Regions from separate parts of the Pectobacterium parvum genome, predicted to be linked through region 4. Evidence: predicted binding sites of a transcription regulator. Region 4 holds the regulator's gene; each other region holds the start of a gene.

Region 1 (4,990 bases), 1.4 Mb from region 4:
TTCGATACCTTCTCGCTGGATGCCACCCACTTTGAACACAAAGGCAAACGCTACTATCTGTGGGCGCAAAAAGATCCCGCTATTTCAGGTAATTCGAATCTGTATCTGGCGGAAATGGAAAATCCGTGGACGTTGAAAGGCACGCCGGTCATGTTGAGCAAGCCGGAACTGCCGTGGGAAGTGATTGGTTTTAAAGTCAACGAAGGGCCCGCGGTCATTAAGCACGGCGAACGTCTCTTCATCACCTATTCCGCCAGCGCCACCGATGAAAATTACTGTATCGGCTTACTGTGGGCGAATGCAGGCAGCGATCTGTTGAACCCGACAAGCTGGCATAAATTGCAGCAACCAGTCTTTACCACCAGCCGGGAAAACCGGCAATTTGGGCCGGGCCATAACAGCTTTACTCAAACAGAAACGGGCGAAGACGTTCTGGTTTACCATGCCCGCAACTACACGGAGATAGAAGGCGATCCGCTGTATGACCCGAATCGCCATACGCGGATTAAAACCTTCATCTGGGATCGTGACGGTATGCCCGTGTTCGGCGAACCACCCGCAGACAGGTAATAAGCGAGAAATGGGTGCGCTGGGACGTCCGTTGGGACGTACATGTAGAAATCAAACCAGCGCACCGTATATCGTCAGGAGCGCGACGACGACCACTAATGCTAGCGTCACTTTTTTCGCTAGCGTGACGGCGGCTTTGGGCGTCTCCACAGGCTCAACGTGGGATTCACGCGCCAGAGAGAATTGGGCCAGTTGAGTCAACACCCAATACTGTGAACTGCGAGAATCCCCCAGCGAGGCGAACCAGGCAGGCAGCGCTTTCTCGCCGTGCCCCAGCAGTGCGTAAGCGGCACCGACCAAGCGGGCAGGAATCCAGTCAAGCCAATGCAGTAAACTATCGACACCAGACTGCGCGCGCTCCAGCGGGGTGTGGTGGCGGGCAAGCCAGGTCTGTCTGGCGCGTAAAAACGCGTACCCCATCAGAGCAATCGGCCCGTAGGGTCCGGCAACGATAAACCAGAACAGTGGTGCTAAATAAAACCGGAAATTTATCCACAGCAGCGCATTTTGCAGCTCTTTCAGTTGCTCTTCTTCTCCCGTGCCAACGGGCAGACCGTGAATCAGCGCCAGTTCAGCCGCCATTTCCCGGCGGGCATCCGCCTCACCGCGCTGTGCAGCCTGCAAATAGCGCCGATAGTGCTGACGGATTTCACCCGCACCAATGCACATCAAGCTGATGATAATCCACAGCAAAAGAGAAATCAGGCCGAATAGAATACCGCTCGTGAGCCACAGCAGGCCCGCCACGATGCCCATGCAGCAGAGCGTCAGGAACAGCGTTTGCAATAAAGACGGAGCTGGTACGTGCCGGAACACGACCTCAAGCCGATGATCGATCTGCCAGTGCTCGCCCTGTTTGAACAAGCGTTCCCATGCCAGCGTAAGCAACAGTGTAAACAGCGTCATTAATCCAGACTCCCTTTGTTCTCTGTCCAGTTTTCTTGTAGCAGACGATGATAGCCGTCCCAGTCAAATGCCGGTCCGGGGTCGGTTTTACGGCCCGGCGCAATGTCGCTGTGTCCGGTAATGCGCGACGGCGTAATAGGATAGGCCCGCATCAATAGGCGTGTAATCGCCACCAGCGAGTGATACTGCTGCGCGGTAAAAGGCAGCGTATCCGTCCCTTCCAGCTCAATGCCAATAGAGAAATCATTACAGCGTTCCCGGCCTTCAAACACCGACACACCGGCATGCCAGGCGCGCCGATCGAAAGGCACATACTGTGTGATTTGCCCATCGCGGCGAATCAGGCAGTGTGCCGCGACGCGTAAATGGGAAATGTCGGCGAAATAAGGATGCGCAGTGGGATCCAACGTCGCCGTAAACAATTGATCAATATACGGACCACCAAACTCGCCGGGCGGCAGACTGATATTGTGGATCACCAGTAGGGAAGGCACCTCATCATTCGGGCGACCATCATAATGCGGTGAAGGCGTGTGTGTAATGTCGGATAACCAGCCATTTTCCAAAAGCATCGGCGATAACCTCGCATCGTATCGTTTGCCGGCTGAATCAGGCGAAAAATCAATTTCCGGAGTAAAAACAATTGTAGCCAAAAGGTCCTTGTATCCAAGATACCATGTTTCACGCCGTGCTATCTATTCAACTGGGTATCAATAGGTTTTACCGTTCGTTTTGTGATATTCCCGTCGCTTTCCTGCCTGAATGCAATCCCGATACTTTTTTAGTAAGGTGAAATTCCTAACACCATTATGTGATTAAAATCACATTACAAATGTAATAGCATAATAAAAGGCAATCGTTTTCGTGCATTGCGTCTATTTTTACTTAAAATGCATGACAAAATTATCTTCTGATTTTTTTAGATATTACCAAAACTTATTTTGCGGTCTTACGTACGACGCACATGACGTCTAACACTATGGTACTTAACATGAAAAAAACTTTCGCCGCAGGCGCGTTGCTCGCACTGTCATGCTCAATGCCTGTTCTTGCCGACAGCAATAAAGCCGAATATCTGTCCGACTGGTGGCACCAGAGCATTAACGTCGTCGGTAGCGCCCACACCCGTTTCGGGCCGCAACTGAACAGCACGACTTACCTGGAATACGAAGCATTTGCGCGTAAAGACTGGTTCGATTTCTACGGTTACGCCGATGCGCCTAAGTTTTTTGGTGGCGATCCCGACAGCCGTGGCATTTGGGACAAAGGCTCTCCGCTGTTTGTCGAGATCGAACCACGCTTCTCAATTGATAAACTGACGGGAGCTGACCTGAGCTTTGGTCCGTTTAAAGAGTGGTACATCGCCAATAACGTTATTTACGATCAGGGTCGCAACAGCGGTTCACGCCAAAGCACCTGGTACATGGGCTTAGGTACCGATATTGATACCGGCACCGATCTGTCCCTCTCACTGAACGGCTATGCCAAATACCAATGGCAGAACTACGGCGCCGCTAACGAAAACGAGTGGGACGGCTACCGTGTAAAAGTGAAATACTCTTACCCACTGGGCTCAATGTTGGGCGGCAACGTCTCGTACATCAGCTTCACCAATTTCGATTTTGGCTCAGAACTGCGTGATAAATCGAATTCAAGCCGCACCAACAATTCCATTGCCTCCAGCCATATTCTGGCGCTGGGCTACGACCACTGGCACTACTCTTTCGTCGCTCGTTATTTCCACAACGGCGGCCAATGGGCTGATGGCGCAGAACTCAATTTCGGCAAAGGCCCGTTTGAAGTGAAATCTACCGGCTGGGGCTACTATCTGGTCGTTGGTTACAACTTCTAAAATCGCCTCCCCTTTCCGGCGACCACGGATGTTCGCCGGAAGATTAATAACAGTAACAGTTTGAATTGTAATAATTATTCATTCTGGATGTCCTGATATAAACAAGGTAGCATAGACCTCCGAATCCCCCTTCGGAGTTTTGTCATGTCAACGCGTCGCTACAGTCAGGAACAACGCCAACAAGCCTTGCTCGCTCGTATTGCACAAGATATCCCCGCCAGCGTGCAACTGGCCTTGCGTGAAGATTTAGGTGGCATCGTCGATGCTAATCAAGACATTACCGCGCTTCTGCTCCCCGACAACGAGACCGTCAGCGCACGCATTATCACGCGTGAAGCAGGCATATTCTGCGGCACGCGCTGGCTTGAGGAAGTCTTTTCTCAATTAGGCAACACGACCACGATCGTCTGGCACGTTGCCGATGGCGACGCTATCACGCCCAACCAAACGCTGTGTGACATCACGGGGCCAGCCAAACAGCTCCTGACAGGCGAACGTACTGCGCTGAATTTCCTGCAAACGCTGTCCGGCGTCGCAACCGAAGTCAGCCGTTATGTTGCCGTATTGCAGGGAACGCGTACTCGACTGCTGGATACGCGCAAGACGCTGCCGGGGCTGAGAACCGCGCTGAAATACGCCGTATCATGCGGTGGCGGAGACAACCACCGACTCGGTTTATCCGACGCTTTCCTGATCAAGGAAAACCACATCATCGCCGCAGGCTCAATCAAAAATGCGGTAGAAAAAGCACAGTCTTTACGCAGCGATGTTCCGGTAGAAGTTGAGGTCGAATCACTGGATGAATTACAGCAGGCGCTGGAAGCGGGCGCAGATATCGTCATGCTGGATAATTTCAGTCTGGACAATATCCGGGAAGCCGTTAACACCACACAAGGCCGCGCATTGCTGGAAATATCCGGTAATGTCACCCTCGACACGCTGCGTGGCTACGCGGAAACGGGCGTGGACTATATCTCCGTGGGGGCGTTAACCAAGCACGTACAGGCACTGGATTTATCCATGCGCTTTATCTAAGCGCTCTTCTATTTCTACCAGCGAGGTGCCATTTCGCACCTCGTTCACCTCTCGACATCTCATCCTCTCGTACACCATCGTAACGACACACACGGTAAATCCTGCGCGGACTTCCTGTCCCGACAGCGTGAAAATTGCGTCTCTGTTCGCAAAAAATTTTCAATCCTCTGCAAGTCTCTAAAAACATGTCGTAGCGCTTTCCTGTTTCATATTTCTCTGCTCGTCAGCCTTCGCCCCCTTTTCTATGCTGCCGCCATCCGTATGGATTTCTGCACCGAAGCCTTTCATTTATGTGCCACAACAGGGAAATCGACATGATAAAACAGCAAGGATTTACGCTGATTGAGCTGATGATTGTTATTGCGATCGTCGCCATCCTCAGCGCTATTGGCGTACCGGCTTATCAAGGCTATCTGCAAAAAGCTGCGCTAACGGACATGCTTCAAACGATGGTGTCTTATAAAACGCCCGTCGATCTCTGTGGTCTGGAAAATGCCGCTTTTACGGCCTGCAATACCGGTAGTCAGGGAATTCCGGGTAGCAAATCTTCACGCTATGTTAGCGCCGTTAGCGTCACTCAAGGAGTAATTACGCTGACTGGCCAATCCACTCTGCAAGGGCTGCGCG
Region 2 (4,990 bases), 950 kb from region 4:
GGAAAACTCCCCTCCCCATTCAACACCGTAGCACCTGAATTCTATCATATTCATTCAGTTATACCAGGATACTCCCTGAATGCTTTCCTGACTGACGTCTTCGGATGGCTTGACAAAAATCCAACTGAAATTGTGATTGTCAGCTTGAACGGACAGGGTTTATCTGATGCAATAATAGAACCAAAAAAAGAGGAGTTAGAAACAATCGTATCAGCGGTAAATAATATATTTAAAAATATAAAAACAGGAAATGCATCAGATCTAGACGTCAGTTACGAGAACCTCATTGCTGAAAATAAAAGATTAATCTTCCTTAATCAAATTGCAGACTGGAATTTAGCACAAAAATATGACTCGTACAGCGACGCCGATTACAGCACATTAAATCCTGAAAGTATTATTAATGCGCTTAAACGCATCAAACCAACGCCTCCAGCAGGAGATGCCTATACCGTTCTTCAGCTTCAGGATACGGCGACTAATGCCATTAATATTCCATCATACATCTCTGAATTCCTCTCCCTCAGCGATGCATCTTCCATTTTAATGTCAACAAAATTAAATTTTGATAAAACCACTTATCCGTGGGTGTTAAGTAACGCTGCTAAAATAGCACCTCAAAAATTACCATTAATTTTCCTAAATGATTTTGTTGATAATAACCTGGCGCTTATTTCATCAACTGTAACATTACAACGTATTGAGCAGAGTACAGAATACTTTACTATTGAATCTGTGCACTTCGAGAATGTATTTCTACGAATGGATGGAGCAGGAAGTAACCAACAAAATCCTGCTGGATTCGGTATAGTTAATGCGCAGTATGGACCGCCTGGAGAATGTGAAAAATTTTCAATTGAAACGGATGAAAATAATGTTAGCCGAATACGTTCCTTAGCATTTCCTGATGTTTACTTACGCTTGGATGGGAGTAACGTAAACGAGAATATTTATTCTGGTGCTGGAATTGTAAACTGTCAATATTCTCCTCCCGGTCCTTGGGAAAGATTTTATATAGAAAAAAATAGTGGAGGTAACTTCACCATTAGGTCAGTACAGTTCCCAAATGCTTATTTACGCCTGGATGGATCAAATATAGACAAATTTGAACCTCATGGAGCTGGGGTTGTAAATGGTCAATATACGCCTCCAGGCCCTTGGGAGGTGTTTAAAATCAAAAAATCAAGTGGTAATCAGTAGTTGAAAATTAAAACTAACACGAATCTTTTGAGGTTCTTCGCCTTGTTACATTAGGGCAATAAAAAAGCAGGTAAGTTGCCTTACCTGCTTTATCACGTTCTGACTGATAGCAATAGAACGCGTGCTTTATTTATAAACTCGTACGTTACTTAGAACGCCATTCTTTATTTAGAACGCATAGTTAAAGTTCACGCCGTACAGCCAGGCTTTACCTTTGGAGGTAAAGTTGTAACTTGGAGAACCTGCTCTATCAGAGATCGGTTCGCTGATATCAACTTGCTTACCATGCATATAAGACACGCCAACATCAACAGACGCGTCTTTATTGAAGGCGTAGGTGGTGCCTGCGCTCAACCAGAAACGGTCCTGATCGGGAATAGAGATAGAACGTCTGTCGGCTGGTACTGGGCTATCATCAAACGCGATACCGCTACGGAACGTCCAGTTATCGTCATGATAGTAGGTGGTGCCGAGTGCGATACGGTAGGCATCACGGAAGCCTTCCTCTTTCTGGAACAGCGTGTTGCCACCGTTACCTGTCGCTTTCAGTTCCTGGAAATGGCTCCAACTGGTGTAGGTCAGGCTGTAGTGAACTGCCCATTTCGGCGCTACACGGTGGTAGGCAGATGCTTCCCACATTTCTGGCAGATTGAGTGTTAATTGACCCGGTACTGTTGCGCCATTGAGGGCACCAGGTCCAGCGGTGCGTTGGTTACTGTAATCGCCATTGAAATCGATATCGACTTTGGAACGATAGGTCAGGCCGAAGCGATTATTGTCATCCACTTCATACAGAATACCGGCGTTCCAGCCGTATCCCCATTCTTTACCTTCCAGACGAGCCATCTCTGAAGACGGGCCCGCAACGGCACCCTGAGCGCCACCCGCACCGGCAGGAACATTAGCCAGTTCACCCGCGCGCCGAATAAATTTGGCATCGGCATAAACCGCGTTAACCCCTAAACCAAAACTGAAATGTTGGTTCAGGCGATACGCGGCACTCAGGTTCAGGTTTGATGTCAACAGGTCGGTTTCTCCACCGATAGAACCTGCTGCATAGTTATCATTAAATTTAGTCGCCAGACCATAGTTAGTGGTGGCGGAAGCACCAATTGCCCACTGTTCATTCAGCGGCATGATGAAATGCAGGTTCGGTACCCAGGCGTGTGGTGCGATATTTTTGGCGCTGGTATCTTGCCCGGTCAGGGAGTTTTTCCCCTGAACATCGATATCCGGGTTGATATAGGTGACACCACCGGAGAAAGACGGGCGGTCAAACATGGTCATGGTCGCCGGGTTACGGCTACCGGAGGTCGCATTATCGGCTACGGCACCTTCACCAGAAAACGCGCGTCCCAGACCAGATGATGAGTATTCATTTAGCTGGAAGCCAGCCGCGGACACATTTGCTGAAAACAGGGCCACCGCAACAGCAATTGTGGATTGTTTGAACAGGTTTTTCTGGTTCATGACCAAAACCTCTTTATATGCTTGTTATTTAACTTTGTTACACGAAGTAACAAGGGACGCGCATTGTAGGGGGCGCACTCAGCCTGACAAATCAGACCAGTTGGCAAAGTATAAGTTGGGAATCCGACAATGTTGCGATGGTGTGTTAAAAATATGTCCGGAATGATGCAAAATTTAGATCTGCTTAACGTTTTGGTTAATTTGTGTGAAGAGATATTACTCGGTCTTTACTGCCGCACAACACCGTAATGTGATTGATATCACTAAAATTACTGGTCAGCATGAAGTGCTGGTACTGCTTCGGGATGAGGGAGTAAAATATGAGGAAGATAAAAATATTTGAACTGGATCATATACGCTAAATAATTCGAGTTGCAGGACAAAACGTTAGCGTTTTGAACAACGCACATGCACCTTGAAGTATGACGAGTATATATCTCCCGCGTTTTAAGAGGAAAGTAGTATGGCGAACGTAATCAACAAATGCAGCGCTGAAGAAACCGCAGCCTGCTGCTGTGTCGATGTCGGCACAATTATGGATAACACGGATTGCACGGCGTCTTACAGCAACGTTTTCGGCGATCGTGCTGAGGCGGAAGCAGCACTGGCCGCCCTGACGGAAAAAGCGCGAGCGGTAGAATCCGAACCTTGCGAAATCACCAGCACGCTGGAAGATGTAGGCGGCGGCGTTAAATTGGACATTGATTTCACGTTCAGCTGCCAGGCTGAAACGATGATTTTCCAGCTCGGCCTGCGTTAAGTCTTCCTTCTGGCAGGCATTGCGTTATCGCAGAGTCTGCCAGACTCGCTTTATTTCTCCTACAAACGCTTCATGAAGCGCTCTACGTTGATGATTGCGCGCTGGTGAGTTCCTTCACCAATCAGTCCGTTTTCATCATGACAAGTGACCCAAAAGACAAGTGTCCTGTGGCCGATTTCAACAAGCTCAACGCTGGCGGTAACCTGATTTTACCCGCCAATAGTGGACACGAGACTAAGTGAGTAAACTCTCTACCTGGGGTAGCTCACATGGCAAAATCCGTATCAACCAGTAAAAAGCCACGTAAGCAACATACGCCTGAATTCCGCAATGGAGCCCTGAAGCTTGTAGTACGCATCGGTGTTGCTGTCGCTGCTCGTGAATTCAGTTTGTATGAATCCCAGCTCTATAACTGGCGCAGCAAGTAACAGAGCCAGACAACATCAACGCCAAACAGCGGCACGGTGCCCCACGACTGGCTGATGAGCTACCGGAATATAACGTGGAAACCATTGCAGCGAGCTTCCCTTTGATAAACCGCTTCTTGTCGTGGAGATCCCTGATCCGCGAACAGAACGCAACAAGGGCAGCCATGGTATTGACCTCTTCAAGTCTGGACTGAAGCAGAGTCATACGGCTGGTAATGTACTCATGATAATCAGCAGGTACGGGCAGTGGCAGCGCCAGTGTGAGTTTGTCAAAGTCCTTTTCGGGTATGAGGTAATCATCAAAATTTTTGTAGCGGCGCGAGCTTTTAACCCAGATATCCCCGGAGCGCAACGCTCCCTTAAGTTCGCTGAGCGCACAAAATTCATAATACTGCCGGTCAATACCCGCAGGTGTAATCACCACCCTGCGCCAGCTTTCAGGGACAAACTCGGTTAGGCTTCAGACCCCTAATAGCCCGATAGCAGGTCACGTCATTTGTCCCGGAATTCATCGTTCGCGTCCATCAATATTTAGATGGACGCGATTGTTACCAGAAAAACAATCTTCTCAAGACGTCTTTCACGGGGCGCTTACATATCAATGGGATAATGCAGACGTTAAAATCCCGTTGATTTAATATTTTTCATTCTGGATTTAATTAACTCACAAATATATTTTTCTGCTGTATTGGATGATATTATTTTATCTAACTCGTTTACTTTTGTCAGTTGCTCTGGGGTTAAGGTTTGTTGTGTTATGTTTGATTTTAAAGATGATATTATTTCTCCTGTGAATGGCTTTCTCCCAGTAATTCTATTGTCTAGGTGTTTTTCTAAATCCCGACCACCGAGTTTTTTTATAGACTTCACCAAAGGAGCCTTCCAAGGCTGCATGTCATAATAAGGGAATTTCCCTTTTATAGTGAGATAATCACTAAGAGACTGATCTCCACTAGCCATCCCAGTGTCAGCTAATATTAGGAAATCATCATAGATATTTTTTGGCAATTTATTTGTTATAATAATTTTTATTTTTTTTGTTCCACTACCAGTAAAAATATTTTGTCTTTCAATATTACCGCTATCAGAGTTTATCACAGTAATTGTGGCCTTGGAAAAGAGAGATGCGTAG
Region 3 (4,990 bases), 1.2 Mb from region 4:
TAATCCGCACAATAAAACACCACTTGTGGATACGCAGTCAGGACGCAAGAAGCGCGTCAGGATGACCACCATGATTATTTTTCATTTTTGTCTGGTAAGGAGAGCGTATGTTTCGTTGGGGCATTATATTTTTAGTCATTGCACTGATCGCGGCAGCACTGGGTTTCGGCGGATTGGCCGGTACAGCAGCTGGCGCGGCGAAAATCGTCTTTGTGGTCGGTATTATTCTGTTTCTGGTTAGCTTGTTTACGGGTCGAAAACGGCCGTAGCACAGCACATTCCTTCATTCTTTCTCCATAGAAAGAAATGTCATACAGAGCACACAGCCGCGCCACGCGGCTGTCACATTTTACCGGCACACTATCTTCTACTGACACTACCCGCGTATTTGCTGCATTTCGACAGTTTATCAGGAGGGTTATGATGAATAGCGATATCGTTGTTGGCAAATGGAAACAGTGGAAAGGGAATTTCCTGGCGCTGTGGGCCGACTGGTTTGACAGCGACTGCGCCTGGCTGGAAGGGAGTAACGATTACCTGTCCGGCGTCTTGCAAGAGGGTTACGGAAAAGCGCACGAAGAGGTATCCTCAGAAAAAACCACGTTACACTGAGGCCTCACCGTAACGACAAGTCCGATTCTGCCATGAGGCTTTGGCAGGATAGTTCTTGGGCGTAGATTAGGTCGCCTCGTCTTGACGGGCCTAATTTTGACGGAGAGAAGCAACGTGCTTTCTGAACGACACCGCTTTATCGATACCCACTGTCATTTTGATTTCCCCCTATTCTATGATGATGCACCGGAAAGCTTGCGGCTGGCGCAAGACGCTGGCGTTGAACGCATCATTATTCCGGCTGTGGCTTCTCAGCATTTTGAACGCGTGTTGACGCTCTCTCGCACCTACTCTCCGCTTTACGCCGCATTGGGCCTTCACCCGCTTTATATCGCTGAACATCAGGAAAGCGACCTGCTCCGTCTGGAAGAGGAACTGCGCCAGCTACCTGTAAAGCTGGTGGCGGTGGGGGAGATTGGGCTGGACCTCTATATGCCGGAACCGCAGTTTGAGCGGCAGCTTACCTTTCTTGAGGCTCAGCTTCGGCTGGCGAAAAAATACGACCTCCCGACGATCCTGCACTCGCGACGCAGTCACGACAGGCTGGCGCAATTACTCCGCCGTATCGACGTGCCACGTACCGGCGTGGTTCACGGGTTTGCAGGCAGCCTGGCGCAGGCGCAGGCCTTTATCCGGCTGGGCTATTACATCGGCGTAGGGGGAACCATTACCTATGACAGAGCGAATAAAACGCGTCAGGCGATCGCACAGCTGCCGTTAGATCGGCTGTTGTTGGAAACTGATGCACCTGATATGCCGATGAGTGGCTATCAAGGACAACCCAACCGACCCGAGCGTATTTCGTGCGCGTTTCAAACGCTGTGTGAGTTACGTACAGAATCGCCTGAAGAGATTGCCGAGGCGCTGTTGCAGAATTCGTTCAGGCTGTTTGGACGGCTTACCCCGTCATAACGCTGAGAGTGTTACGACGCTATCCGTTACACCACAGCCATTCCCCCAAGTGGAAGAATCTTTGCTTCCGCTTTTCTCTTATTTCTGTGCAACAACGAACATAACCGTCATTTCGATTTCATATACCAACCATGAAATTGTGATGGAGATCACCTTTCAGTGTTTTGGACTGTTCGATGTTGTATGTATTTGTGACATAAGTTAGCGACCATTATCGGCCTGTCTTTATACTCGGTTCCCCAGAACGAGCTTACTGTTCTGGCGAAACGATTTTTATTATGCTCTCACTTTTTTCACGCGTTATAGGGAACTGCACATGCAACTCGTTATGAGTCTCATCGGCATGATTGTTCTGATTTTGTTTGCGGTTATGCTGTCCAATAATCGTAAAGCTATCAGATTGCGCACCGTAGCTGGTGCTTTCATTCTTCAGATCGGTATCGGTGCACTGGTGCTGTATGTACCAGTAGGGCGCAAAATTCTGGAGGGTATGACGGGCGGTGTAGCAAACGTTATCGCCTACGGAAACCAAGGGGTTTCGTTTATTTTTGGCGGTCTGGTTTCCGACAAAATGTTCGAAGTATTTGGCGGTGGCGGCTTTGTCTTTGCCCTCCGCGTGTTGCCCGTTATTGTCTTTTTCTCCTCTCTTATTGCTGTGCTGTATTACATGGGCGTCATGCAGTTTGTTATTCGACTGCTGGGCGGTGGATTACAAAAACTGTTGGGAACATCCCGAACCGAATCGCTCTCTGCTACGGCTAACATCTTTGTTGGCCAGACAGAAGCGCCGCTGGTGGTGCGTCCGTATATTAACAACATGACGCAATCAGAACTGTTCGCTGTGATGTGTGGCGGTTTGGCTTCTATCGCAGGTTCGGTGATGGCAGGCTATGCCCAGATGGGCGTACCGCTGGAATACCTGATCGCTGCGTCCTTCATGGCTGCACCAGGTGGGTTGCTGTTCGCCAAACTGATGGTGCCGGAAACGGAAAAAACGCATGACCACGAAGATATGCTTGGGTTTGTCGACGAGAATGATCGTCCAGCAAATGTGATTGATGCGGCGGCAAGTGGGGCTGCCTCTGGTATGCAACTGGCGCTGAATGTGGGCGCGATGCTATTGGCATTTGTCGCATTAATTGCATTATTGAACGGCATTCTGGGCGGTATTGGTGGTTGGTTTGACTATCCGAACTTGTCGTTGGAACTGATTCTGGGCTGGTGTTTTGCGCCCGTTGCATACCTGATTGGTATTCCTTGGAGCGAAGCAGCGGTTGCTGGTTCGTTTATTGGCCAAAAACTGATCGTCAACGAATTCGTTGCTTACATGAGTTTCAGTGAATATCTGAAACCGGATGACGTGGTACAGGCTGCGGGCTTGCAGGTTCTTTCGGATCATACCAAAGCTGTGATTTCGTTCGCACTGTGTGGCTTTGCTAACCTTTCCTCTATTGCTATTCTTATTGGAGGTTTGGGCAGTATGGCACCAAGCAGACGGCAGGATATTGCCCGCTTTGGTTTGAAGGCAGTTGCGGCAGGCGCGCTTTCTAACCTGATGAGCGCCTGCATCGCTGGGTTCTTTTTGGCTTTGTAGCTCTTTCTGACTATGTAGTGCCAGGCTTTGTAGATGTAAACAGGCTATAGGGATGATGTGCGGTGAAAGTCGCCCATTGTTCGTTTAACGCCCTGCTTTATTTCGGGTTTAGGCGTGGTCTACGCGATGTTTACCGAGTGTGGGTGCGATTCGCTTACCTGAGTGGAGTAACATGCTTTCTGCTTTTATTGATGATGTTGAATGGATTACTTTTCCACGGGCAACGGATGGTGCCGCCTACCCAGGTATTACTGCTCGCTGCCATTTCCATTTGTCCGCCTACGACGACGCGCTTTTTGCCGAGGCGAACATTCCTTTCTCCGACGCGCTAGAGCGTGCCGTGCCGAAACGACGTGCCGAATTTCTGGCTGGACGCTGTGTGGCCAAACACGTGTTGAACAAGCTGGAACACCCTGGCTTTGTTCTGCATAGCGGGGAAGACCGCTCGCCGCAGTGGCCGGGCAATATTGCCGGTTCGCTGAGCCATAACAAAGACAGCGTGCTCTGCGCCGCCCATTTACGGAGCGATGCGCTATCGTGCGTGGGGGTGGATATCGAAGGATTTATGTCCGACGAGCGTGCGCAGTCGCTGTGGCCCGGCATCATTGGCGATGAAGAGTTCCAATGGTTTCAGGAGCGGGAAGAAGCATTTAGCTGTTTACTGACGATCGGCTTCTCGGCGAAGGAGAGCCTGTTTAAGGCGCTTTACCCGCAGGTCCGGCACTATTTCGATTTTCTGGACGCCAGACTGGTGGCGCTGGATATCACCAAACGCGAGTTCGAGCTGGAACTGCTGACCGATCTGACGCCAACGTTTTATGCCGGACGCCGTTTTAAGGGCGCGTATCTGTTAAGAGAGTACGACGTCACCACGTTTCTCTGCTGCTAAAAAAGCCCGCGTTAGCGGGCTCAGAGCGATTAATGAGAACGTATCGGCATTAGAACTTATAGCTCACGCCGCCATACACCGTACGCCCAGACAGGAAGTAGTCGTTATTGGTGGCAACGTAGTCCCGTTTTTCGTTAGTCAGGTTTGTGAGGCCCAGTTTCAGATCCACGTTTTTGACTGGCGTATAGGTGGCACCGATATCCACGGTATTAAAGCCGCGTGTCTTGCTGACTTCTTTATCAAACAGATACTGGTTACCCGTGTACTGGTAAGAAATATAGGTTGATAAGTTATCTAGCGTCTGCCAGTTCAGCTGTGTGTTAACCGTATTTTTCGGTGTTTGCTTCAGACGCATTCTGGTGGTGCGGTCTTCAGCATCGACGATGGTCCAGTTGGTGGTCCAGTTTAAGTCATCTGTCACATCGACCCAGAATGAGGTTTCAATACCCTGAATCCGTGCTTTATTGACGTTTTCGTAAGTGAGACGTGTAGCGACTCTGTCCCAAGTCTGGACCTGAATCATGTCTTTAATATCGTTATTAAATAGCGTAACGCCTGCACCAAAGCGTTCGGCTTCATAAGCGGTGCCAATTTCATAACTGATTGACGTTTCGGGTTTCAGATCAGGGTTACCCACCGTCTGGCAACGGCCACGGCAGGCTGCGATGGCATACGACTCAGATGACTGTGCAATTGATGGGGCTTTAAACGCTTTGCTTACGCCGCCTTTTATCACCCAGTTGTCGGTGAGGCTATAGGTAGCGTAAGCGCGCGGACTGAATTCTGTACCGTACGTCTCATGTTTGTCGACACGCCCACCGAAGGTTAATGCCAGATCGGCAAGTTTGAACTCATCTTGCAGGAAGAGTGCTCCCTGGCTCACGTCAATGGTGCCGTTAGGCAGATTCATGCTGTGTTTCAGTGAGGTTAGACGGTATTCTCCGCCACCGGTTAGCAGATGGTCGCCCAGATAACCAGAAACC
Region 4 (4,990 bases):
GCCAGTTTATGCACCCGCGAAGTTTGTACCCGTGAAAGGTAAAGGGAGCCGCGTCTGGGATCAGGACGGCCGCGAGTATATCGATTTCTCCGGTGGTATTGCGGTCACGGCGCTGGGTCACTGCCATCCTGCATTGGTGAACGCGTTGCAGCAGCAGGGTGAAACGCTGTGGCACACCAGCAATATTTTCACTAATGAGCCTGCGCTACGCCTCGCCAGCAAATTGATTGATGCTACTTTTGCCGACCGCGTGTTCTTTGTTAACTCCGGTGCTGAGGCTAACGAAGCTGCCTTTAAGCTGGCACGTCACTATGGGATTAAACGCCATAGTCCGTATAAAACCAAGATCATCGCCTTCTACAATGCATTCCATGGTCGGACGCTGTTCACCGTCTCGGTCGGCGGACAGCCTAAATATGCCGACGGTTTCGGGCCTAAGCCTGCCGATATTGTTCATGTTCCCTTCAACGATCTGGCTGCTGTTAAAGCGGTGATGGACGATCACACCTGTGCGGTTGTACTGGAGCCGATTCAGGGGGAAGGGGGGATTACGCCCGCTACGCCTGAGTTTTTACAAGGCGTTCGCGATCTGTGCGATCAGCACAAGGCGCTGCTGGTGTTTGATGAAGTGCAGAGCGGAATGGGGCGCACTGGCAAACTATTCAGCTACATGCACTACGGCATTACGCCAGATATCCTCACAACGGCTAAAGCATTGGGCGGTGGTTTCCCGATTAGCGCGATGCTGACGACGGAAGAGATCGCATCGGCCATGACGGTTGGGGTACACGGCACCACTTATGGCGGCAACCCGCTGGCCTGTGCGGTGGCGGAAGCTGCGCTGGATATTATTAACACACCAGAAGTGCTATCAGGTGTGGCGGATCGCCACGATCGCTTTGTTAGTGAGCTTGAGAAAATCAATCAGCAGTGCGGAATATTCGAGCAGGTTCGCGGTATGGGGCTGCTGCTGGGTGCCGAACTGAAACCGCAATGGCATGGTCGCGCGGGCGAGTTTCTGGCTGCGGCAACGTCTCAGGGGCTTATGGTGCTGATGGCTGGGCCGAACGTAATCCGCTTCGTACCATCTTTGATTATTGATGAAGAGGATATTGCGCAGGGGATGGCGAAATTCGCTAAAGCCGTCGCGCAGGTCGTTAACGCAGCAAACTGATTATGCTCTCAAAAGATCAGCCATAAAAAAACGTAGGGAACGTTTTTCAACGTCGCTTGCGACGACCCGCAGGGTGGCGAGCAGGAAGCTCGCCATAAAAAAAGCGTGAGGCCAAGGCTTCACGCTTTTTTTATTGGTAGGGTACCGCGACAGGGGTTTAGCGAGTGCCGTAAACGACAATCGTTTTACCGTGTGCAGAGATCAGGTTCTGGTCTTCTAACATTTTCAGAATGCGGCCCACGGTTTCACGCGAGCAGCCAACGATTTGCCCAATTTCCTGACGGGTAATTTTTATTTGCATGCCATCTGGATGTGTCATGGCATCAGGTTGTTTGGCCAGGTTGAGTAGGGTTTGGGCAATACGGCCAGTCACATCAAGGAAGGCGAGGTTGCCGACTTTTTCAGAGGTAACCTGAAGTCTGTTTGCCATTTGTGCAGACAGACGCATGAGGATATCCGGGTTAACCTGGATGAGTTGGCGGAATTTTTTATAGGAAATTTCAGCCACTTCACAGGCGGTTTTTGCCCGAACCCAGGCGCTGCGTTCCTGACCTTCTTCAAACAGGCCGAGCTCGCCGATAAAATCGCCCTGATTGAGGTAGGAGAGAATCATTTCCTTGCCTTCTTCATCTTTGATTAGCACTGCGACAGAGCCTTTCACGATGTAGTAAAGCGTTTCTGCTTTTTCACCTTGGTGAATCAGCGTGCTCTTCGATGGATACTTGTGGATATGACAATGGGAAAGGAACCATTCGAGAGTTGGATCTGTTTGCGGTTTGCCGAGAACCATTCGCTATCATCCTCTGTTGTAATTCACTGCGCAAATTACAGGGGTCAGAGTTCCCTGTACGGCGTGTTTAACTGCTAAAAAAATAAAATTCAGTCTAGGCAGAATGACGTCAGGGAATATACTGAAACCTCTGTACCCTTTATTTTCCGGTTGCTGCCTTGCCGCACCGTAAAAATGGCTGGGTATGTCTGGCCAGGTCATCATCTTCTTCGTTTCTGGGTTTGTCCAGAAAAGGTCTATTCTATTTTCGTTTTAACACAGCTTTAAGGACGTGTCTTGTGTTGTCTCGCTTCAGCATGACAAAGCGCTGATTAACGCTGGTTTTTGTACAGTAACGGTATAAATTTTCAAAAAATTTTTAGTGGAGAGGCATCATGCAGGCACGGGTAAAATGGGTTGAAGGCTTAACGTTTTTGGGCGAATCCGCATCAGGACATCAGATATTGATGGACGGCAATTCCGGTGATAAAGCGCCGAGTCCGATGGAAATGGTGTTGATGTCCGTAGGGGGATGCAGCGCGATTGATGTGGTGTCGATTCTGCAAAAAAGCCGCAACGATGTAGCGGATTGTGAAGTGAAATTAACGTCAGAACGTCGGTCAGAAGCGCCGCGTTTATTCACCCATATCAATCTGCATTTTATCGTGACGGGAAAAGGATTGACCGACAAAGTTGTCGAGCGAGCCGTCGCACTGTCGGCAGAAAAATACTGCTCAGTAGCATTGATGCTGGGCAAAGCCGTTGAGGTGACGCACAGCCACGAAATTAGAGTGCTGGCATAATCCCTGTCTCTGGGCACTAATTCTGGTCACTTAAGCCTGTTATTAGGGGAAACACAGGGGGTGGTTCCCGTAGGGAGGCCTCACCCCTGTGGTCGCCCCGTGTATCTCGATGCTTATTCGATCGTTTTCCCTTCAATTAACCGCTGCACCAGCGGTGCCATGATTAATTCCATCGCCAATCCCATCTTCCCACCGGTAACGACCAGCGTGTTGATGTGGGAGATAAAGGAACCCTGCAACATAGCGAGCAGATAGGGGTAATCAATATTATCCAACCCCTGAAAATGAATCACGACGAAGCTTTCGTCCAATGAGGGAATCGATTTGGCGGCGAACGGGTTGGAGGTGTCCACGGTGGGCACGCGCTGGAAGTTGATGTGTGTGCGAGAGAACTGTGGCGTGATATAGGTGATGTAGTCTTCCATTGAGCGGACGACGGAATCCATCACCGCTTCACGCGAGTGGCCGCGCTCATTAACGTCACGAATCAGCTTTTGAATCCATTCCAGGTTGACGATCGGCACCACGCCGACGAGCAAATCGACATGCTGTGCCACGTCGTTTTGCTCGGTGACCACGCCGCTGTGCAATCCTTCATAGAACAGGATATCGGTGGGTTCTGGCATCGGCTCCCACGGCGTGAACGTCCCAGGAACCTGATTATAGGGAATGGCTTCATCGTAGGTATGAAGGTATTTACGCGTCTGGCCACGCCCGTGCAGGCCATATTCAATAAACGACTGTTCCAGCAGGCTGAAATCATTCGCTTCTGGGCCGAAGTAGCTGATGTGGCGTCCTGAATCACGCGCTTTACGAATTGCCATATCCATTTCCGGGCGGGTATAGCGGTGAAAGCTATCGCCTTCCAACTGGGCTGCGCGCAGATCAAACTGCTGGAAAATCTTACGGAAGGCCAGACTGGTTGTCGTGGTTCCCGCTCCGCTGGAGCCGGTAACCGCAATAATCGGATGTTGATGTGACATAAAGTGCGTGACTCCGTGATCGCGATGCCCGCATAGACCGAAGGCCTGCGCGCATCCTCAAAAAAGACGTAATTATCATCATTGTTAGCATGTTTGGCGCGTTCTTTCACGACTTTCGGCGTGCTCAATAAGGGGCATGTCCTCCGGAATTGAGCTGATTACGCGGCATGATATTGAGGGTTTCATGTAACTCAGACCACACCAACACCACCTCGCCAGATTGGAGTTGGCCGCGGATATCTTCCACTTTCTGCGCCAGCGAACGCTCCTGTTCGCCGTAATCGGTGCCTTCCCGCAGAACGAAAGATTCGATGATGCTATCCAGCGTTTCTGGGTCGAGCTGTTGCCAGGGAATAATCACGCTATGTTTCCTGATTCAAAGGGTTTCTGAGTAAAAACGGCTCCTGAAGAAAAAGAGTCGCTGGCCTGGTCCAAAAATGGGCTAAGCCAGTTGGGAATGCGCTGTTCCAGCCACATTTCCGGTTTCAGCAACGTTCCACCGACGAAGCCAACATGCCCGCCATGTTCCGTTAGCTGATACTCAATATTAGACGGTAACTGAGACAGATCGGGAATCACCTCTGATGTCATGAAAGGATCGTCCTTCGCATGGATGATGAGCAGCGGTTTTCGTATCTGAGGCAACAGTGGCAGAGCGCTACAGCGTCGATAGTAGTCGGCCGCATCGCGGAAGCCGTGGATACGTGAGGTAATGACGTCATCAAACTCTCGCAGCTGTCGGATTCGCTTCAACTGCGGCAACTGAATCGGTAGCGTGTCCGGGTAAGCCGCCAGCTTGCGACTGGCGTTTTGTTTCAACAGGCGCAGTAGGTAATGCTGATAGACGCGAGAGAAGCCTTGTTCCATCCGACGGCTACAAGGTTCGAGCATCAGTGGTGCAGAAACAATGACGGCCGCTGACAGGGAACAGGCTTCGCCTTGCTGCGCGAGCAGGTAGGCTAGCATGTTACCGCCGAGAGACACGCCGATGGCAGCCGTAGGTGTATCGCCCAGCGTCTCCTGCATCCAGCGCAGGAAATAGCTGGCATCGCTGGTTTCGCCGGAGTGATAAATACGCTTCATCCGGTTGGGTTTGCCGCTGCATCCGCGGAAATGCATGATGACTGCCAGCCAGCCGCGCTGCTTACAGGCATGTAGCAGGCCGTGAGCGTAAGGGCTATGAAAGCTGCCTTCCAGCCCGTGGAACAGCACCACGCGCGGTTTGTGCCGCGCCTGTTCAGGGGCTTCGCTCCAGGCCAGA

The links. Region 4 encodes CRP, which controls carbon source genes, mostly activating them, when cyclic AMP is high. Its sites were predicted from a motif close to ATGTGANNNNNNTCACAT; they were not measured.
Region 1: a site for CRP is predicted at 2,286-2,303, ahead of LOZ86_RS18020 (nucleoside-specific channel-forming protein Tsx). Genes of this name have one in related genera too.
Region 2: a site for CRP is predicted at 2,919-2,936, ahead of fadL (long-chain fatty acid transporter FadL). Genes of this name have one in related genera too.
Region 3: a site for CRP is predicted at 1,662-1,679, ahead of LOZ86_RS19055 (NupC/NupG family nucleoside CNT transporter). Genes of this name have one in related genera too.

The regions. Positions count from the first base shown of each region.
Region 1 is NZ_CP087392.1:3,998,071-4,003,060, forward strand. Features, by position in the region: gene LOZ86_RS18005 (glycoside hydrolase family 43 protein) at 1-570, shown strand, start outside; gene ampE (beta-lactamase regulator AmpE) at 622-1,476, opposite strand; gene ampD (1,6-anhydro-N-acetylmuramyl-L-alanine amidase AmpD) at 1,476-2,048, opposite strand; gene LOZ86_RS18020 (nucleoside-specific channel-forming protein Tsx) at 2,468-3,328, shown strand; gene nadC (carboxylating nicotinate-nucleotide diphosphorylase) at 3,473-4,363, shown strand; gene ppdD (prepilin peptidase-dependent pilin) at 4,678-4,990, shown strand, end outside.
Region 2 is NZ_CP087392.1:1,654,903-1,659,892, forward strand. Features, by position in the region: gene LOZ86_RS07415 (PI-PLC domain-containing protein) at 1-1,200, shown strand, start outside; gene fadL (long-chain fatty acid transporter FadL) at 1,369-2,670, opposite strand; gene LOZ86_RS07425 (YfcZ/YiiS family protein) at 3,134-3,430, shown strand; gene LOZ86_RS21510 (thioesterase, FlK family) at 3,490-3,606, opposite strand; partial or broken gene LOZ86_RS07430 (transposase) at 3,700-3,855, shown strand; partial or broken gene LOZ86_RS07435 (hypothetical protein) at 4,019-4,309, opposite strand; gene LOZ86_RS07440 (hypothetical protein) at 4,477-4,990, opposite strand, start outside.
Region 3 is NZ_CP087392.1:4,241,710-4,246,699, reverse strand. Features, by position in the region: gene LOZ86_RS19070 (DUF1328 domain-containing protein) at 108-269, shown strand; gene LOZ86_RS19065 (CsbD family protein) at 424-612, shown strand; gene LOZ86_RS19060 (TatD family hydrolase) at 727-1,524, shown strand; gene LOZ86_RS19055 (NupC/NupG family nucleoside CNT transporter) at 1,841-3,118, shown strand; gene LOZ86_RS19050 (4'-phosphopantetheinyl transferase family protein) at 3,291-4,007, shown strand; gene LOZ86_RS19045 (TonB-dependent receptor domain-containing protein) at 4,057-4,990, opposite strand, start outside.
Region 4 is NZ_CP087392.1:702,856-707,845, forward strand. Features, by position in the region: gene argD (bifunctional acetylornithine/succinyldiaminopimelate transaminase) at 1-1,174, shown strand, start outside; gene crp (cAMP-activated global transcriptional regulator CRP) at 1,332-1,964, opposite strand; gene LOZ86_RS03105 (OsmC family protein) at 2,339-2,746, shown strand; gene LOZ86_RS03110 (phosphoribulokinase) at 2,860-3,729, opposite strand; gene LOZ86_RS03115 (YheU family protein) at 3,854-4,090, opposite strand; gene LOZ86_RS03120 (hydrolase) at 4,087-4,990, opposite strand, start outside.